Regions from separate parts of the Lelliottia sp. EB106-05-01-XG201 genome, predicted to be linked through region 3. Evidence: predicted binding sites of a transcription regulator. Region 3 holds the regulator's gene; each other region holds the start of a gene.
What was found. Region 3 encodes Fur, which represses iron uptake genes when iron is present. Its sites were predicted from a motif close to ATAATAATGAGAACNACTATCAA; they were not measured.

Region 1 (5,529 bases), 1.0 Mb from region 3:
TGAAGATATCCCAGCAGACATGCAGGCACTGGCCGAAGAATGGCACCAGAACCTGATCGAGTCCGCTGCAGAAGCTTCAGAAGAGCTGATGGAGAAATACCTGGGTGGTGAAGAACTGACTGAAGAAGAGATCAAGAAAGCTCTGCGTCAGCGCGTTCTGAACAACGAAATCATCCTGGTAACCTGTGGTTCTGCGTTCAAGAACAAAGGTGTTCAGGCAATGCTGGATGCGGTAATTGATTACCTGCCATCCCCAGTAGATGTTCCTGCGATCAACGGTATCCTGGACGACGGTAAAGACACTCCGGCTGAACGTCACGCAAGTGATGAAGAGCCGTTTGCTGCACTGGCGTTCAAAATCGCTACCGACCCGTTCGTGGGTAACCTGACGTTCTTCCGCGTGTACTCTGGCGTGGTTAACTCCGGTGACACCATCCTGAACTCCGTGAAAGCGGCACGTGAGCGTTTCGGTCGTATCGTACAGATGCACGCGAACAAACGTGAAGAGATCAAAGAAGTTCGTGCGGGCGACATCGCTGCTGCAATCGGTCTGAAAGACGTGACTACTGGTGACACCCTGTGTAACCCAGATCACCCGATCATTCTGGAGCGTATGGAGTTCCCAGAGCCGGTAATCTCTATCGCCGTTGAACCGAAAACCAAAGCTGACCAGGAAAAAATGGGTCTGGCTCTGGGCCGTCTGGCTAAAGAAGACCCATCATTCCGCGTATGGACTGATGAAGAATCTAACCAGACCATCATCGCTGGTATGGGTGAACTGCACCTCGACATCATCGTTGACCGTATGAAGCGTGAATTCAACGTTGAAGCTAACGTGGGTAAACCTCAGGTTGCTTACCGCGAAGCGATTCGTGCGAAAGTTACCGATGTTGAAGGTAAACACGCTAAGCAGTCTGGTGGTCGTGGTCAGTACGGTCATGTTGTTATCGACATGTACCCACTGGAGCCGGGCTCAAATCCGAAAGGTTACGAGTTCATCAACGACATCAAAGGTGGTGTAATTCCTGGCGAATACATCCCTGCCGTTGATAAAGGCATCCAGGAGCAGCTGAAGTCTGGTCCACTGGCTGGTTATCCGGTAGTAGATCTGGGTGTGCGTCTGCACTTCGGTTCTTACCATGACGTTGACTCCTCTGAACTGGCGTTTAAACTGGCCGCTTCTATCGCCTTCAAAGATGGCTTTAAGAAAGCGAAACCAGTTCTGCTTGAGCCTATCATGAAGGTTGAAGTTGAGACTCCGGAAGAGAACACTGGTGATGTCATCGGTGACCTTAGCCGTCGTCGTGGTCAGCTGAAAGGTCAGGAATCTAACGCTACTGGCGTTCAGATTCATGCTGAAGTTCCGTTGTCTGAAATGTTCGGATACGCAACTCAGCTGCGTTCTCTGACCAAAGGTCGTGCGTCTTACTCCATGGAATTCCTGAAGTATGATGATGCGCCTAACAACGTTGCTCAGGCCGTAATCGAAGCCCGCGGCAAATAAGCCCCGGGGTTAAAAACCAAAATCCCGTGTCCCCTCGGTGAGGGGGCACTATAGTAAGGAATATAGCCGTGTCTAAAGAAAAATTTGAACGTACAAAACCGCACGTCAACGTTGGTACTATCGGCCACGTTGACCACGGTAAAACTACCCTGACTGCTGCAATCACTACCGTTCTGGCTAAAACCTACGGTGGTTCTGCTCGTGCATTCGACCAGATCGATAACGCACCAGAAGAAAAAGCTCGTGGTATCACCATCAACACTTCCCACGTTGAATATGACACCCCGACTCGCCACTACGCACACGTAGACTGCCCGGGCCACGCCGACTATGTTAAAAACATGATCACCGGTGCTGCTCAGATGGATGGCGCAATCCTGGTTGTTGCTGCGACTGACGGCCCTATGCCTCAGACTCGTGAGCACATCCTGCTGGGTCGTCAGGTTGGCGTTCCTTTCATCATCGTGTTCCTGAACAAATGCGACATGGTTGATGACGAAGAGCTGCTGGAACTGGTAGAAATGGAAGTTCGTGAACTTCTGTCCCAGTACGACTTCCCAGGTGATGATACTCCAATCATCCGTGGTTCTGCTCTGAAAGCGCTGGAAGGCGAAGCAGAGTGGGAAGCTAAAATCGTTGAGCTGGCTGGCTTCCTGGATTCTTACATCCCAGAACCAGAGCGTGCGATTGACAAGCCGTTCCTGCTGCCTATCGAAGACGTATTCTCCATCTCCGGCCGTGGTACTGTAGTTACCGGTCGTGTAGAGCGCGGTATCGTTAAAGTTGGCGAAGAAGTTGAAATCGTTGGTATCAAAGAGACTGCTAAGTCTACCTGTACTGGCGTTGAAATGTTCCGCAAACTGCTGGACGAAGGCCGTGCTGGTGAGAACGTTGGTGTTCTGCTGCGTGGTATCAAACGTGAAGAAATCGAACGTGGTCAGGTACTGGCTAAGCCAGGCTCTATCAAGCCGCACACCAAATTCGAATCTGAAGTTTACATCCTGTCCAAAGATGAAGGCGGCCGTCATACTCCGTTCTTCAAAGGCTACCGTCCACAGTTCTACTTCCGTACAACTGACGTGACCGGTACCATCGAACTGCCAGAAGGCGTTGAGATGGTAATGCCAGGCGACAACATCAAAATGGTTGTTACCCTGATCCACCCAATCGCGATGGATGACGGTCTGCGTTTCGCAATCCGTGAAGGCGGCCGTACTGTTGGTGCAGGCGTTGTTGCTAAAGTTCTGAGCTAATTACTCGTTAATTAGTTTTGAATAAAAAAGGGCGCTTCGGCGCCCTTTTTGCTTTTTGAATTTATTGCCTGTCACAATTATTCGCATTTTTTGTTCGCTCCCGGCCCGTCTCTCCACGCATGTGCTATTGTAATCATAATTATTCTCACTTACACTTTGATCATAAATTGAGCGGGAGTTTTTATGTACGTTTGTTTGTGTAATGGTGTGAGTGACAAAAAAATACGTCAGGCCGTTCGCCAGTTTCACCCTCAGTCTTTCCAACAGCTTCGTAAGTTTGTTCCGGTAGGAAATCAATGCGGTAAGTGCGTGCGCGCAGCGCGAGAGATAATGCAGGACGAATTGATGCAGATCCCGGAATACAAAGAGATCGCCTGACAGGCTATCTTTTTTTTGACATCCCTGTAGCCCCATCTACGCTTCAATAAGTGGAAGCGGAGGGACTATATAATGAAAGGTGATGTTAAAATCATAAGTTATCTCAATAAATTATTGGGAAATGAGCTTGTCGCAATCAATCAGTATTTTCTCCATGCGAGAATGTTCAAAAATTGGGGCCTGACACGCCTCAACGATGTTGAATACCATGAATCCATCGATGAGATGAAACATGCCGATAAATACATCGAGCGTATTTTATTTCTTGAAGGCATTCCGAATTTGCAGGATCTCGGCAAGCTCGGCATTGGTGAAGATGTCGAAGAGATGCTGCAGTCCGACCTCAGGCTTGAGCTTGAAGGTGCGAAAGATCTTCGAGAAGCCATCGCTTACGCCGACAGCGTTCATGACTATGTCAGTCGCGATATGATGATCACGATTCTGGCAGATGAAGAGGGCCATATCGACTGGCTGGAAACCGAGCTGGACCTCATCGGTAAAATTGGATTGCAAAACTACCTGCAGTCTCAGATCAAAGTGGCAGACTGATTAAACTCTGCCAGCCCGCCAATAAACCTGCTGCCGCCATAAAAGGGCCAAACGGTAGCGGGTTTTTATGTATCTGTTTACCCGGATTGCGCAGCACCTGAATGAGCACATAGCTCGTGGCCAACAGTGCCGCTGCGAGTACCATCGCAGGAAGTACGCACCAGCCGTGCCAGGCACCCAGGGCAGCAAGGTATTTCACATCCCCATATCCAAGCCCTTCTTTTTTGAACACCGTCCGAAATCCCCAGTAAACGCAGGCAAAGCCAAGGTATCCCGCCATTGCACCCACAACAGCACTGGCGAGGAAATCAGGATGGTTAACAAGATGGAAAAGCAGTCCCGTCCAAAGCAATGGACAGAGGTATTTGTCCGGCAACAGCCCGGAACGAATATCCGCGCGAATCAGAAGACAGGTCAACAGGGTGTAAATCATCAGAAAGGGGAGAGCCGCTAGCATGATGTAAGCCTCTAAAGTTATCGCTGCGTCATCCTCTTCTCTGAGTTTCAACCGGACAACCCGCAAATTTGACCTCTGCGTAGCGCATTCCAGTGAATCCTCTTTGCCTGTGATGGTTTGCAGTAAACTGTCGAGGCGCTACGCAAAACCCGCCCCTGGAGTCTGTTTTATAAACGGCACTTGCGTTGTGTTCAGATTTACGTATAATGCGCGGGCTTGTCGTAATTGACAGCTGGTTCAATCTGAACCTGAGTAACACTGTTTTTCGTTACTCAACAATGCTCCCAATTGGGGGGCTACGTAAGAACGGTTACACTCTCCCATCAATCGTAATGGGTTTGAGTAGTAATCATTTTCGTTTATAAAATAATTGGAGCTCTGGTCTCATGCAGAACCAAAGAATCCGTATCCGCCTGAAAGCGTTTGATCATCGTCTTATCGATCAATCAACCGCGGAAATCGTCGAGACTGCTAAGCGCACTGGTGCGCAAGTCCGTGGTCCGATCCCGCTGCCGACCCGCAAAGAGCGCTTTACCGTTCTGATCTCTCCGCACGTTAACAAAGACGCGCGTGATCAGTACGAGATCCGCACTCACAAGCGTCTGGTTGACATCGTTGAGCCAACTGAGAAAACCGTTGATGCTCTGATGCGTCTGGATCTGGCTGCCGGTGTAGACGTGCAGATCAGCCTGGGTTGATCAGGTCATCGAGCGATTGAGAGGTTGAAACAATGATTGGTTTAGTCGGTAAAAAAGTGGGTATGACCCGCATCTTCACTGAAGATGGCGTTTCTATCCCAGTAACCGTAATCGAAGTTGAAGCAAACCGCGTTACTCAGGTTAAAGACCTGGCTAACGATGGCTACCGTGCTGTTCAGGTTACTACCGGTGCTAAAAAAGCTAACCGTGTAACCAAGCCGGAAGCTGGTCACTTCGCTAAAGCTGGCGTTGAAGCTGGCCGTGGTCTGTGGGAATTCCGTCTTGCTGAAGGCGAAGAGTTCACCGTAGGTCAGGACATTAGCGTTGAGCTGTTTGCTGAAGTTAAAAAAGTTGACGTAACCGGTACCTCTAAAGGTAAAGGTTTTGCTGGTACCGTTAAGCGCTGGAACTTCCGTACCCAGGACGCTACCCACGGTAACTCCTTGTCTCACCGCGTTCCGGGTTCTATCGGTCAGAACCAGACTCCGGGCAAAGTGTTCAAAGGCAAGAAAATGGCAGGTCAGCTGGGTAACGAACGTGTAACTGTTCAGAGCCTGGACGTAGTACGTGTTGACGCTGAGCGCAACCTGCTGCTGGTTAAAGGTGCTGTTCCCGGTGCAACCGGTAGCGACCTGATCGTTAAACCAGCTGTGAAGGCGTAAGGGGATAGCAATGGAATTAGTATTGAAA
Region 2 (5,529 bases), 340 kb from region 3:
GTCATCTTTTGCAGCGTTTTCGGTTTATGTTTCGCAAGATTGTAGCGCGCGTCAAACAGCGACTCGCCGACGGAGACCGTGACGGTCAGGTTATCCGGGGCGATAAACGGCCCCAGAATGCCCGAATCCATCGGCGGCATACGCGGGTTTGGCGTTTCCGGCGCCGGGCCGCCTGCCGTCAGAAACGCAATGCGTTTCGTCAGCAAGCGGAACAGACGTTCCAGATCCGCTTTATCGCTCGCCAGAGAATCAAACGCCACCACCATCATCGCCGCCTGCTGCGGCGTCAGAATTCCGGCCTGATGCTCGCCGTAGAACGGCTGCGTCTCCATGCGGGCATTCGGGGAGAGCGTCCCCGGCGCGCTTTGCGGTTTGGCCGCATGCGCCACCGGGCAACCGCCCGCCAGAGCGAGCGCGCCGCCAAGCGCCCCCACCCCTTTTAACAGTCGACGGCGGGAAGGTTCCGCCACGTCGACTTCCTGATGTTTACTCATAATGCTTAGTCCAGACCCAGTACGCCGCGCAGCTGTGCCAGATCTTCCGCCAGGGTAGTGATAGGGCCTTTCAGCGCATTACGGTCGGCGTCGGTCAGCTTGTCATACGTCTCGTACCCGTCTTTGGTACGGTACTTCGCCAGAATGGTGTTCACTTTCTTGAAGTTGGCATCCACTTTCGCCAGCAGTTCGCTGTTGTCTTTCTGCAGCTGCGGACGCAGCAGGTCTACGATCTTCTGCGCGCCTTCAACGTTGGCCTGGAAGTCCCACAGGTCGGTGTGGCTGTAGCGATCTTCTTCCCCGCTGATTTTGCTCGCGGCCACTTCTTCAATCAGGCCCGCCGCGCCACCCACCACTTTTGACGGCGGGAAGGCCAGCTCGCTGATGCGTTTTTGCAGCTCCAGCACGTCGGTGTTCAGCTGTTCCGCGTATTTCTCCATCCCTTTGGTGGAGTTGTCGCCAAACAGCGCTTTTTCCAGACGGTGGAAGCCGGTGAATTTCGGATCGGCGGCTTTCTGCTCGTAATCGTCTTCACGGGCGTCGATGCTGCCGTCGAGGTCAGAGAACAGTTCGGCGATAGGTTCGATACGCTCGTAGTGCTGGCGCGTCGGCGCGTAGAGGGATTTCGCTTTCTCGATATCGCCCGCTTTCACCGCGTCGGTGAAGGCTTTGGTACCGGTCACGAGATCGGCCGTTTCTTTGGTGACGTAAGCTTTATAGGCGGTGATCGCCTCGCCCAGGCTCAGCAGCGCTTCGCCTTTTGCCGCATCCGCCGTGGCTTCGCCTTTGACGATCAGCTTGCCTTTCGGATTGGTCAGCAGGCCGCAGGTCATGTCGTACTCGCCCGGCTGCAGGTTAGCAGTCATCTTCTGACTAAAGCCAGGGGCGATGTTTTCACGCTCTTCCACCACCATCACGCCTTTGAGGATCTCCCACTCCAGCGCCTTCTGGCTATGGTTCTGAATGATAAACTGGGTTTTACCGCTGTTGACCGTGATGGTCATCGGCTCACACTGTTTGTCGTTCACGGTGACTTTTACCTGAGGAACATCCGCCGCGCCCGCAGAAAATGCATAAGCAAACAGCGCTGCCACACCGGCCTGTAACGCAGTACGTCGAAATTGAATTGCCATGACCCTTCCCTTTCTAAAAGTATGTATAAACAACACGAAGCACTTCAGGGCGCAGTACGCGACGGCTGAGTACTGGGGCGTGATGGCATAAAGAACAGCACCAGCGCCGGAATGAGATAGATGAAATACATCGCCACTTCGCTGACGCTCGGCGTTTCCTGATAGCCGAAGATACCTTCGAGCAGGGTGCCGGTCAGAGAATGGGTGGAGAGCGTGTTACTGAAATCGAAAGCCACGTCCTGGAAGTGGTTCCACAGGCCCGCCTCGTGGAAGGCGCGAATCGCCCCCGCGGCCAGCCCGGCGGCCACCAGCAGAATAAACAGGCTGGTCCATTTGAAGAACGCGCCGAGGTTGAGGCGAATACCGCCCCAGTAGATCATAAAGCCCAGCACCACTGCGGTCGCCAGGCCGAGCATCGCGCCGAGCGGCGGCCAGATCCCCACGTCCTGCTGGAATGCCGCCAGCAGGAAGAAGACCGACTCCAGACCTTCACGCGCGACGGCGAAAAAGACCATCCCAATCAGCGCCCAACCGTGGTGATTGCCCTTTTGCAGCGCGTTATCCACCGCCTGCTCCAGCTGAACTTTGACGTTGCGCGACACTTTGCGCATCCAGAACACCATCCAGGTGAGGATCACCACCGCGATGACCGCGACGATCCCTTCGAACAGCTCCTGCTCTTTTTGCGGGAACTCACCGGTGGTTTCGTTGATTAAAATACCGAGCCCCAGACAGAGTGCAGCGGCGAGGAAAACGCCCACCCACATCATCCCAATCCAGCGGCCCCGCTGGGTGCGCTTCAGATAGCTGGCGATCAAGCTGACAATTAAGGCCGCTTCGAGACCTTCACGTAACATAATGAGAAATGGAACAAACATGCCGACACCTTAAATGTTTATCGCGGTCAACTGATGCAAAGAAAGGTAAATAACTGTGATAGTGATTATCATTACGGCAGAGAGAAAAACAAGCGAAATGTGTTGGGTTTTGATGACGAGTTGTAAATCCATCGCCGGTTAATAGTTACGATCGTTATCGTTATGTATATAACTTATAACGTAAATGCCCATTTACGCTTCCCCCTCCCTATGGCTAAATAAGCGCTTCGTTTACCTGCTGAAAATTTAAAATGTATAACTTTGTTCATTTCCTGCTGGCGCTGGTGATTATTCTTGCGCTCGCCTGGCTGGTGAGTTTCGACCGCCGAAAAATTCGTATTCGTTATGTTTTACAGCTTATTGTGATTGAAATTGCGCTGGCGTTCTTTTTCCTGCACGCCGAAAGCGGTTTATTCGTGATTAAATATGTCTCCGGTTTCTTTGAATCCCTGCTGAAATTTGCCGCAGAAGGCACCAATTTTGTCTTTGGCGGGATGGGTGAAAAAGGGCTGGCGTTCATTTTCCTCGGCGTACTCTGTCCGATTATTTTTATTTCTGCCCTGATCGGTATTCTCCAGCACTGGCGAATTCTGCCGATTTTTATTCGCATCATCGGCACCCTGCTGTCCAAACTGAACGGTATGAGTAAGCTGGAATCCTTTAACGCCGTCAGCTCGCTGATCCTCGGTCAGTCGGAAAACTTCATTGCTTATAAAGGGGTGCTCGGCGATCTCTCTTCTCGTCGCCTGTTCACCATGGCGGCGACGGCGATGTCTACCGTCTCCCTGTCGATTGTCGGCGCCTATATGACCATGCTGGATGCAAAATTTGTGGTCGCGGCGCTGATCCTGAATATGTTCAGCACCTTTATTATTCTGTCGGTCATCAACCCGGCGCGCCCGGAAGCTGAGCCGGAAATCAAACTGGAAAAACTGCACGAATCCCAGAGCTTCTTTGAGATGCTGGGCGAGTATATTCTGGCCGGTTTTAAAGTGGCGATGATTATTCTGGCGATGCTGATTGGCTTTATTGCGCTTATTAGCGCGGTCAACACCCTGTTCTCCAGCGTATTTGGCATGAGCTTCCAGCAGATCCTGGGCTATGTGTTTTATCCCCTGGCCTGGCTGGTTGGCATTCCACTCAGCGATGCCCTGAATGCGGGCAGTATTATGGCAACCAAACTGGTGGCGAATGAATTTGTGGCGATGATTGAGCTGCAAAAAATTGCCGGTCAGATGACGCCGCGCGGGCTGGGCATTCTCTCCATCTTCCTGGTGTCGTTCGCCAACTTTGCCTCTATCGGCATTGTGGCCGGAGCGATCAAAGGGCTGAACGAGAAGCAAGGCAACGTGGTGTCACGCTTTGGTCTGCGCCTGGTGTATGGCGCAACGCTGGTGAGCCTGCTGTCGGCGAGCTTTGCGGGGCTGGTGCTGTAATTTTTTTTGCCCGGCGGCGCTGCGCTTGCACGGGCCTACAAAACCGTAGGCCGGGTAAGCGTTAGCGCCACCCGGCTTTTTTTCGAACAACGAGGATAACAAACAATGACCATCAAAACCGGGCTTATGGTTGCAGCACTTTTCCTGCTGGCCGGCTGCAACGCCCCCTCGCACACCTCCGCTGACGCCACCTGCAAAGCGGATAACCAGATGCAGCAAACCACCCTCTATTTCGGCCTGAACCGTCCGGCGGGTGCCGCGATCACCGGTCAGGAGTGGCAGCAGTTTGTCGATCAGGACGTGACGCCGCGTTTTCGCGATGGCTTAACGGTGTTTGATGCGCGCGGGCAATGGCTGGGTAACGACGGGAAAGTGGCTCGTGAGCCAAGCAAAGCACTGATGCTGATCCACGGGAAAGACGCCCAAAGCGAGAGCAATATCGAAGCGTTGCGCGGGATCTATAAATCACGCTTTGCGCAGGAGTCGGTGATGCGGGTTGATCAGCCGGTGTGCGTGCAGTTCTGACACAAAAAAAGCCGGGTGGCGCTAACGCTTACCCGGCCTACATAGTTTACGGATTTGCGGGTTTTGTAGGCCCGGTAAGCGCAGCGCCACCGGGCTTAAGACCCGAAAACTTATTCCGGCTGCAATTTCGACGGCGGTGCCGTGTGGTAATGCGCATCCGCTTCGGCAAAACGTTCCTGCATCGACGCCGACGGTGCTTTGCCCAGCAGACTGAACACCACAATCCCGATGCTGCCGAAGATAAAGCCTGGGATGATTTCGTACAGACCCAGCCACGCGAACTGTTTCCAGACGATCACCGTCACCGCCCCGATAATCATCCCCGCCAGCGCGCCGTTACGGGTCATGCGTGACCAGAGTACGGAGAACAACACGACCGGACCAAAGGCCGCACCAAAGCCCGCCCACGCGTAGCTCACCAGGCCCAGCACGCGGTTTTCCGGATTCGCCGCCAGGGCGATGGAGACCAGCGCCACCACCAGCACCATAAAGCGCCCGACCCACACCAGCTCTTTCTGGCTCGCGCCTTTACGCAGGAAGGCCTTGTACAGGTCTTCGGTAATCGCACTGGAGCAGACCAGCAGCTGACAGCTCAGGGTCGACATCACCGCCGCCAGAATCGCCGACAGTAAAATCCCGGCAATCCACGGGTTGAACAGAATTTGCGCCAGCTCGATGAACACACGCTCAGCGTTCTGGTTCACCGCGCCCGCCTGCGCCGGGTTATTGTTGAAGTACGCAATCCCGAAGAAGCCCACTGCCACCGCGCCCGCCAGACAGAGGATCATCCACGTCATGCTGATACGACGCGCGTGAACGATTGTGTGGTGGGAATCCGCCGCCATGAAGCGCGCCAGAATGTGCGGCTGACCGAAGTAGCCCAGACCCCAGCCCATCAGCGAGACAATCGCCACGAAGTTCAGGCCTTTCAGCATATCGACGTTTTCGATGCTCTTTTGCTTGATCACTTCCAGCGAATCGCCAAAACCGCCGACGGTGAAAATCACAATCACCGGCGTCAGGATCAGGGCGAAGATCATCAGGCTCGCCTGCACAGTATCGG
Region 3 (5,529 bases):
AGGCCAGCAGCCAGCAGCGCGTTGGCGCGGTCTTCGACCACTTTGGTGACGTTGGTATCAGCCGGGCCACCGTTTGGCGGATTGTACTTGATACCACCGTCGTCTGGCGGGTTGTGCGACGGGGTGATGACGATACCGTCCGCCTGCGCGCCGCCTTTTTTGTTGTGCACCAGAATGGCGTTCGAAACCGCAGGGGTCGGCGTAAAGCCGTTATCTTCCTGGACGATCACGTCAACGCCGTTCGCGGCCAGCACTTCCAGCACGGAAATGAACGCCGGTTCGGACAGGGCGTGGGTGTCTTTCCCGACATAGCACGGACCGGTCACGCCATTTTTCGCGCGCTCTTCCGCGATGGCCTGGGCAATGGCCAGAATATGCGGTTCGTTAAAGCTATGGCGCGCCGCGCTGCCGCGGTGGCCAGACGTACCAAACTTCACTGCGTGTTCTGCGTTGCCCACTTCCGGCTTCAGCACGTAGTACTGCGCGGTGAGTTGAGCGACGTTAATCAAATCGCTTTGTTGTGCAGGCTGACCCGCACGTTCGTGATTTGCCATTGCCTGGTCCTTCCTGTGCAAGGGTTAAATGGTACCGCAAACCTTTTCAATCAATTCCGCCGGGAATTGCATCGACTGCATGATGTGTTCGACCATGCTGCATTTGCGTCCGGTGTTGGTATTGGTGATCACCCAGTACGGCGTACCAGGGACATGTTTAGGTTTGGTTTGATTGCCGTTGGCAAGCAGCGTCTGCTCGTCGCCCGCGAAGTAGACGCGGGTACGGCCATGAAGCGAATCAGTGGCTTCGGCAAACGCTTTGTTATCCAGTGAATAGAGTGTAGACAGCACCAGCATAAAGCGGTTAACCGCTTTCTTCTGCTCGGCGTATTCGTCGGAAAGCAGCAGTTCACGCATGGCGCGGACTTTGTCTTTCACCGGGGCGACTGTTTTGACTTCAACAGCAGCGCTCAGCTGACGAACCTCTTTAGAAACCGGAGTTGCAGGCTGTGAGGCGGCGGAAAATTTCAGCATACGCCGTAAAATGTCGGACGCACTCTCGCCAATATGTCGCGTGTGGCTGGCAATATACTGATAGAGCTCATCATCAACTTCGATTGTTTTCATCTTAATCCAGTGCAATATCTTATCTGAATACAAGTCGTTGGGATTATAAGGGCTAATCCCAACCGCGGATAGGGTCAAGCCAGGCTTGCGGCAAAAGTCAGATTAAACTGGAACCTTGCAGCCGGGCGGCAGAATGGTCAACATAATACCCTAACCTGACATACGTAAAAAAAGAACTTTGCCATGAAATTGAATAGCCGAGCGCAATCTGCACAATCGCCGAACAATAATTCTCCCATCGTACTGGTTCATGGCCTGTTTGGCAGCCTCGATAATCTGGGCGTGCTGGCCCGCGATCTGGTGGCCGACCACGATATCCTGCAGGTGGATATGCGCAACCACGGGCTTTCCGAGCGCAGCCCGGAGATGACTTATAGCGCGATGGCGCAGGATCTGCTGGATACCCTCGATGCCAACCATATCGAGAAAGCCACGCTGATTGGCCATTCCATGGGCGGCAAAGCGGTCATGGCTCTGACGGCGCTGGCCCCGGAGCGTATCGACCATTTGGTGGTGATTGATGTCGCCCCGGTGGATTACGACGTGCGCCGTCATGACGAAATCTTTGCGGCGATCAACGCCGTGACCGAGGCGGGCGTTTCCACGCGCCAGCAGGCAGCGGCGGTGATGCGCGAACATCTGGATGAAGAAGGCGTAGTGCAGTTTCTGCTGAAATCCTTCGTCGATGGCGGATGGCGTTTTAACGTGCCGGTGCTGTGGGATCAATATTCCCATATTGTCGGCTGGGACAACGTCCCGGCCTGGCCGCACCCTACCCTGTTTATTCGCGGCGGGAATTCCCCGTACGTCACCGACGCCTGTCGCGATGAGCTGCTGGCGCAATTCCCCCAGGCGCGTGCGCATGTGGTAGCCGGAGCCGGACACTGGGTTCACGCCGAAAAACCGGAAGCCGTGCTGCGGGCAATTCGTCGTTATCTCTCTGATAATGCGATTTGATTAAAAAGCTAGCGACCGGTTGCCTGCGGGTCACCAGTCGTTGGCGTGCAGGTTGACGTCATGTATGATGTCGCGCTCATCGCCCCGGCAATAGCAGGGCTGCTTGTTTTCCCCCGAAGTCTCTGAATCATGGCCAAAGAACAAACGGACCGCACGACATTAGATCTGTTCGCGACTGAACGTCGACCGGGACGACCAAAAACCAATCCGCTTTCGCGTGATGAACAGTTGCGCATCAATAAGCGCAATCAGCTAAAACGCGACAAGAGTCGTGGGCTTAAACGCGTCGAGCTAAAACTCAACGCGGAAGCGGCTGACGCCTTAAGTGAACTGGCCGACGCCCGCGAAATCAGCCGAAGCGAGCTGATTGAAGAGATGCTGATGGCGCAACTTCAGGCATGGCGCAGCACCAGGTGATCGTTTGAAAATCCACTCATTTGTCCCTTTCATGTAGCACAGAGTGCAGTCCCGCGTGATAGCTGTTTCCGCAGACTTCCCTGTTCTGCTATGATTGCCCTTATCCGTGGACAAATTGCGCCACCATACCATTAAGTTTCAAGAGGTTATTTTACTCATGGCAATCATCGGCATTTTTTTCGGCAGCGATACCGGTAATACCGAAAACATCGCAAAAAACATTCAAAAACAGCTTGGTAAAGACGTTGCCGACGTGCATGACATTGCTAAGAGCAGTAAAGAAGATCTCGAAGGCTACGATATTCTGCTGCTCGGCATCCCAACCTGGTACTACGGCGAAGCGCAGTGTGACTGGGATGATTTCTTCCCGACGCTGGAAGAAGTCGATTTCAACGGCAAGCTTGTGGCCCTCTTCGGCTGCGGCGACCAGGAAGACTACGCGGAATACTTCTGTGATGCGCTGGGCACCATCCGCGACATCATTGAGCCACGCGGCGCCGCGATCGTCGGCCACTGGCCAACGGCGGGCTATCATTTCGAAGCCTCTAAAGGCCTGGCGGATGACGACCACTTTGTTGGCCTCGCTATCGACGAAGACCGTCAGCCAGAGCTGACCGCAGAGCGCGTCGATAAGTGGGTGAAACAGATCCGCGAAGAACTGCACCTCGACGACATTCTGAACGCCTGATCAAATCTGTGAGGTGTAGCGTTATACGCTATGCCTCATTGATAGATAATTCCAATCAAAATAATTGCTACAAATTTTTAACTTTTGCGTTCATACCTGTACAATGTCCCAGGGTTATAGTGGATGCCATCGAACAAGTTTGTTGGTGATACCACGTTTTTATAAGCATACTTTGCTTGAGACTTGCGGTTTTCATTTAGACATGGCAGTTCTATAATGAGACGCATTATCCCAACTGCATTTTCTGTCACTTCTTAAGGAAGTGAATCGTTTAGCAACAGGACAGATTCCGCATGACTGACAACAATACCGCATTAAAGAAGGCTGGCCTGAAAGTGACGCTTCCTCGTTTAAAAATCCTGGAAGTTCTGCAAGGGCCGGACAACCATCACGTCAGTGCGGAAGACTTATACAAGCGTCTGATCGACATGGGCGAAGAGATTGGGCTGGCGACCGTATACCGCGTTCTGAACCAGTTCGATGACGCCGGCATTGTCACCCGTCATAATTTTGAAGGCGGTAAATCCGTTTTTGAACTGACGCAGCAGCATCACCACGATCACCTGATTTGCCTCGACTGCGGCAAGGTGATTGAGTTTAGCGATGACTCTATCGAAGCACGTCAGCGTGAGATTGCCACCCGACATGGCATCCGTCTGACCAACCATAGCCTGTATCTTTATGGTCACTGTGCTGAAGGCGATTGCCGCGAAAATGAGCACGCACACGATACAAAATAATTCTGCTTCATACTCTGAGCCAACCTGACGGTTGGCTTTTTTTTGCCTGCAATAAATGCAAAAACGCCCGGCGCGCTCTCGCTGCCGGGCGTTAATGAACGCGGATTACTGCGCGTTGTTGTTGCGAATTTCCTGCCAGAGCTGGCCGCAATCGGCTTTCACCGCTTCGCCATTCCCCGTTTTACGTGCCTGGATACAGGCCTGGTAATCCATCACGCGAACATTCTCTTGCGTCGCAAACTGCTCATGCGCCTTTTCTTTCTTCAGTACCGTCAGCACGCTCTGGCAAGCCTGGATTTTCTCCGGCGAGCCTTCCGCGGTGTTGATACAGGTGCTGTAAGCCTCTTTGAGACGTGAATCTTCTTTCGGTGCCTGAGGCTGCGCACAGGCAACCAGGCCCGATGCCAGTACCGCCACCACTACAATTTTCTTCAACATGTTGGTCTCCATTCCGGCGGGTGTGACCCCGCCAGGCAGTTCATCAGAAGATGGTGAATGGTGCGATAACCATGAATTTCACGTCACGTTCATCCTGGAAGATGTTGCCGTAACCGCCTGCGTAGCTTGGGATATCAGAGTGGTTGTCATACTGCGTGAAGTGCAGTTTGAACATGGTGCCTTTCGCGCGACCGTCCTGCAGGGTGTACATCGCATCCAGGCTGTAAGCGGACTCTTTCAGGCGATAGTTTGGATCGTAGTAAGCGTCTGGCGTAGCCATGTCGCCCGGCTTCGCGTCCCATGCGTAGGCGTAAGATGCGCCCACTGCCCAGCCCGGCAGATTCCAGTTTTTCAGGTCATACATCGCGCCGAAGAAGAGCGCTTTTTCGCCGTCGGCGTTGAAGTCTGAACGGTTATCCCACCAGATATCCAGACGACCGTTGGAAGAGGCGTAGGTTGGTGTCATACGCTGCAGGAAGTAGCCCTGCTGCCCTTCGGCTTTGACGTAAGTTCCTTCGAGGCGTAAATCCACCTGACCGATTTTGTAGCCGAAGGTCAACGCCTGCAGCCATGCGGTGCCGTCATACAGATCGTTTACGCTGCCATCGCTGACTTTATCGCGCGTACCGTAGAACTGATAGCTGGTGGTCAGCGGGCCGCCAACGATATCGAATTTGTAGCTGGCTTTGGCGAAATACTGATCGACGTAACCTTCCGCCTGACCAAACGCTGCTTCCAGCACGAGGTCGTTTTTGAAGTCGTATTTCGCGCCGAGAGAGTGCAGATACTCCACGCGGGTCTTTTTATCGTTCTGGTAGAACTTGTCCATCTCGATGTGCCACGGCGCTTTGTACTCGTTGGTCCACATGTAGGAGAAGCTCAACGCACCCGCATCGCCGTAGTCAAAGTTCGCCCCGGCTTCCGCGCCCTGGTAAGTACCCGGCATGAAGCTCCAGTGCGGGGCTAACAGGGTCTGACCGGTTGGCTGAATGTAACCACCGCGCGCCCATACTGGACCGTATTTGAATTTTGCCGCCGCTTTATACAAGCTGATACCGCTCTTGTCGCCAGACCAGTCTTCTTTGTACGCTTTGTTGCTGGAGGAGAACGCGATTTCGTTCGGATGTGCGCTATCGCCGTTTTCCGCCATTTCGATGGCCGTGAAAGC

Region 1: bfd (bacterioferritin-associated ferredoxin) is a predicted target of Fur. The motif match lies at 2,884-2,906, and genes of this name have one in related genera.
Region 2: efeU (iron uptake transporter permease EfeU) is a predicted target of Fur. The motif match lies at 2,555-2,577, and genes of this name have one in related genera.

Annotation. Positions count from the first base shown of each region.
Region 1 covers NZ_JBYTDV010000001.1:4,300,052-4,305,580, reverse strand. Annotated here, with positions in the region: gene fusA (elongation factor G) at 1-1,504, shown strand, start outside; gene tuf (elongation factor Tu) at 1,573-2,757, shown strand; gene bfd (bacterioferritin-associated ferredoxin) at 2,941-3,135, shown strand; gene bfr (bacterioferritin) at 3,208-3,684, shown strand; gene AC3WS9_RS20155 (prepilin peptidase) at 3,668-4,141, opposite strand; gene rpsJ (30S ribosomal protein S10) at 4,528-4,839, shown strand; gene rplC (50S ribosomal protein L3) at 4,872-5,501, shown strand; gene rplD (50S ribosomal protein L4) at 5,512-5,529, shown strand, end outside.
Region 2 covers NZ_JBYTDV010000001.1:2,955,492-2,961,020, forward strand. Annotated here, with positions in the region: gene efeB (iron uptake transporter deferrochelatase/peroxidase subunit) at 1-494, opposite strand, end outside; gene efeO (iron uptake system protein EfeO) at 500-1,627, opposite strand; gene efeU (iron uptake transporter permease EfeU) at 1,672-2,505, opposite strand; gene AC3WS9_RS13950 (NupC/NupG family nucleoside CNT transporter) at 2,757-3,941, shown strand; gene AC3WS9_RS13955 (DUF3574 domain-containing protein) at 4,047-4,466, shown strand; gene putP (sodium/proline symporter PutP) at 4,577-5,529, opposite strand, start outside.
Region 3 covers NZ_JBYTDV010000001.1:3,291,593-3,297,121, forward strand. Annotated here, with positions in the region: gene pgm (phosphoglucomutase (alpha-D-glucose-1,6-bisphosphate-dependent)) at 1-554, opposite strand, end outside; gene seqA (replication initiation negative regulator SeqA) at 579-1,121, opposite strand; gene ybfF (esterase) at 1,305-2,078, shown strand; gene ybfE (LexA regulated protein) at 2,208-2,495, shown strand; gene fldA (flavodoxin FldA) at 2,653-3,183, shown strand; gene fur (ferric iron uptake transcriptional regulator) at 3,477-3,923, shown strand; gene chiQ (ChiQ/YbfN family lipoprotein) at 4,029-4,358, opposite strand; gene chiP (chitoporin ChiP) at 4,405-5,529, opposite strand, start outside.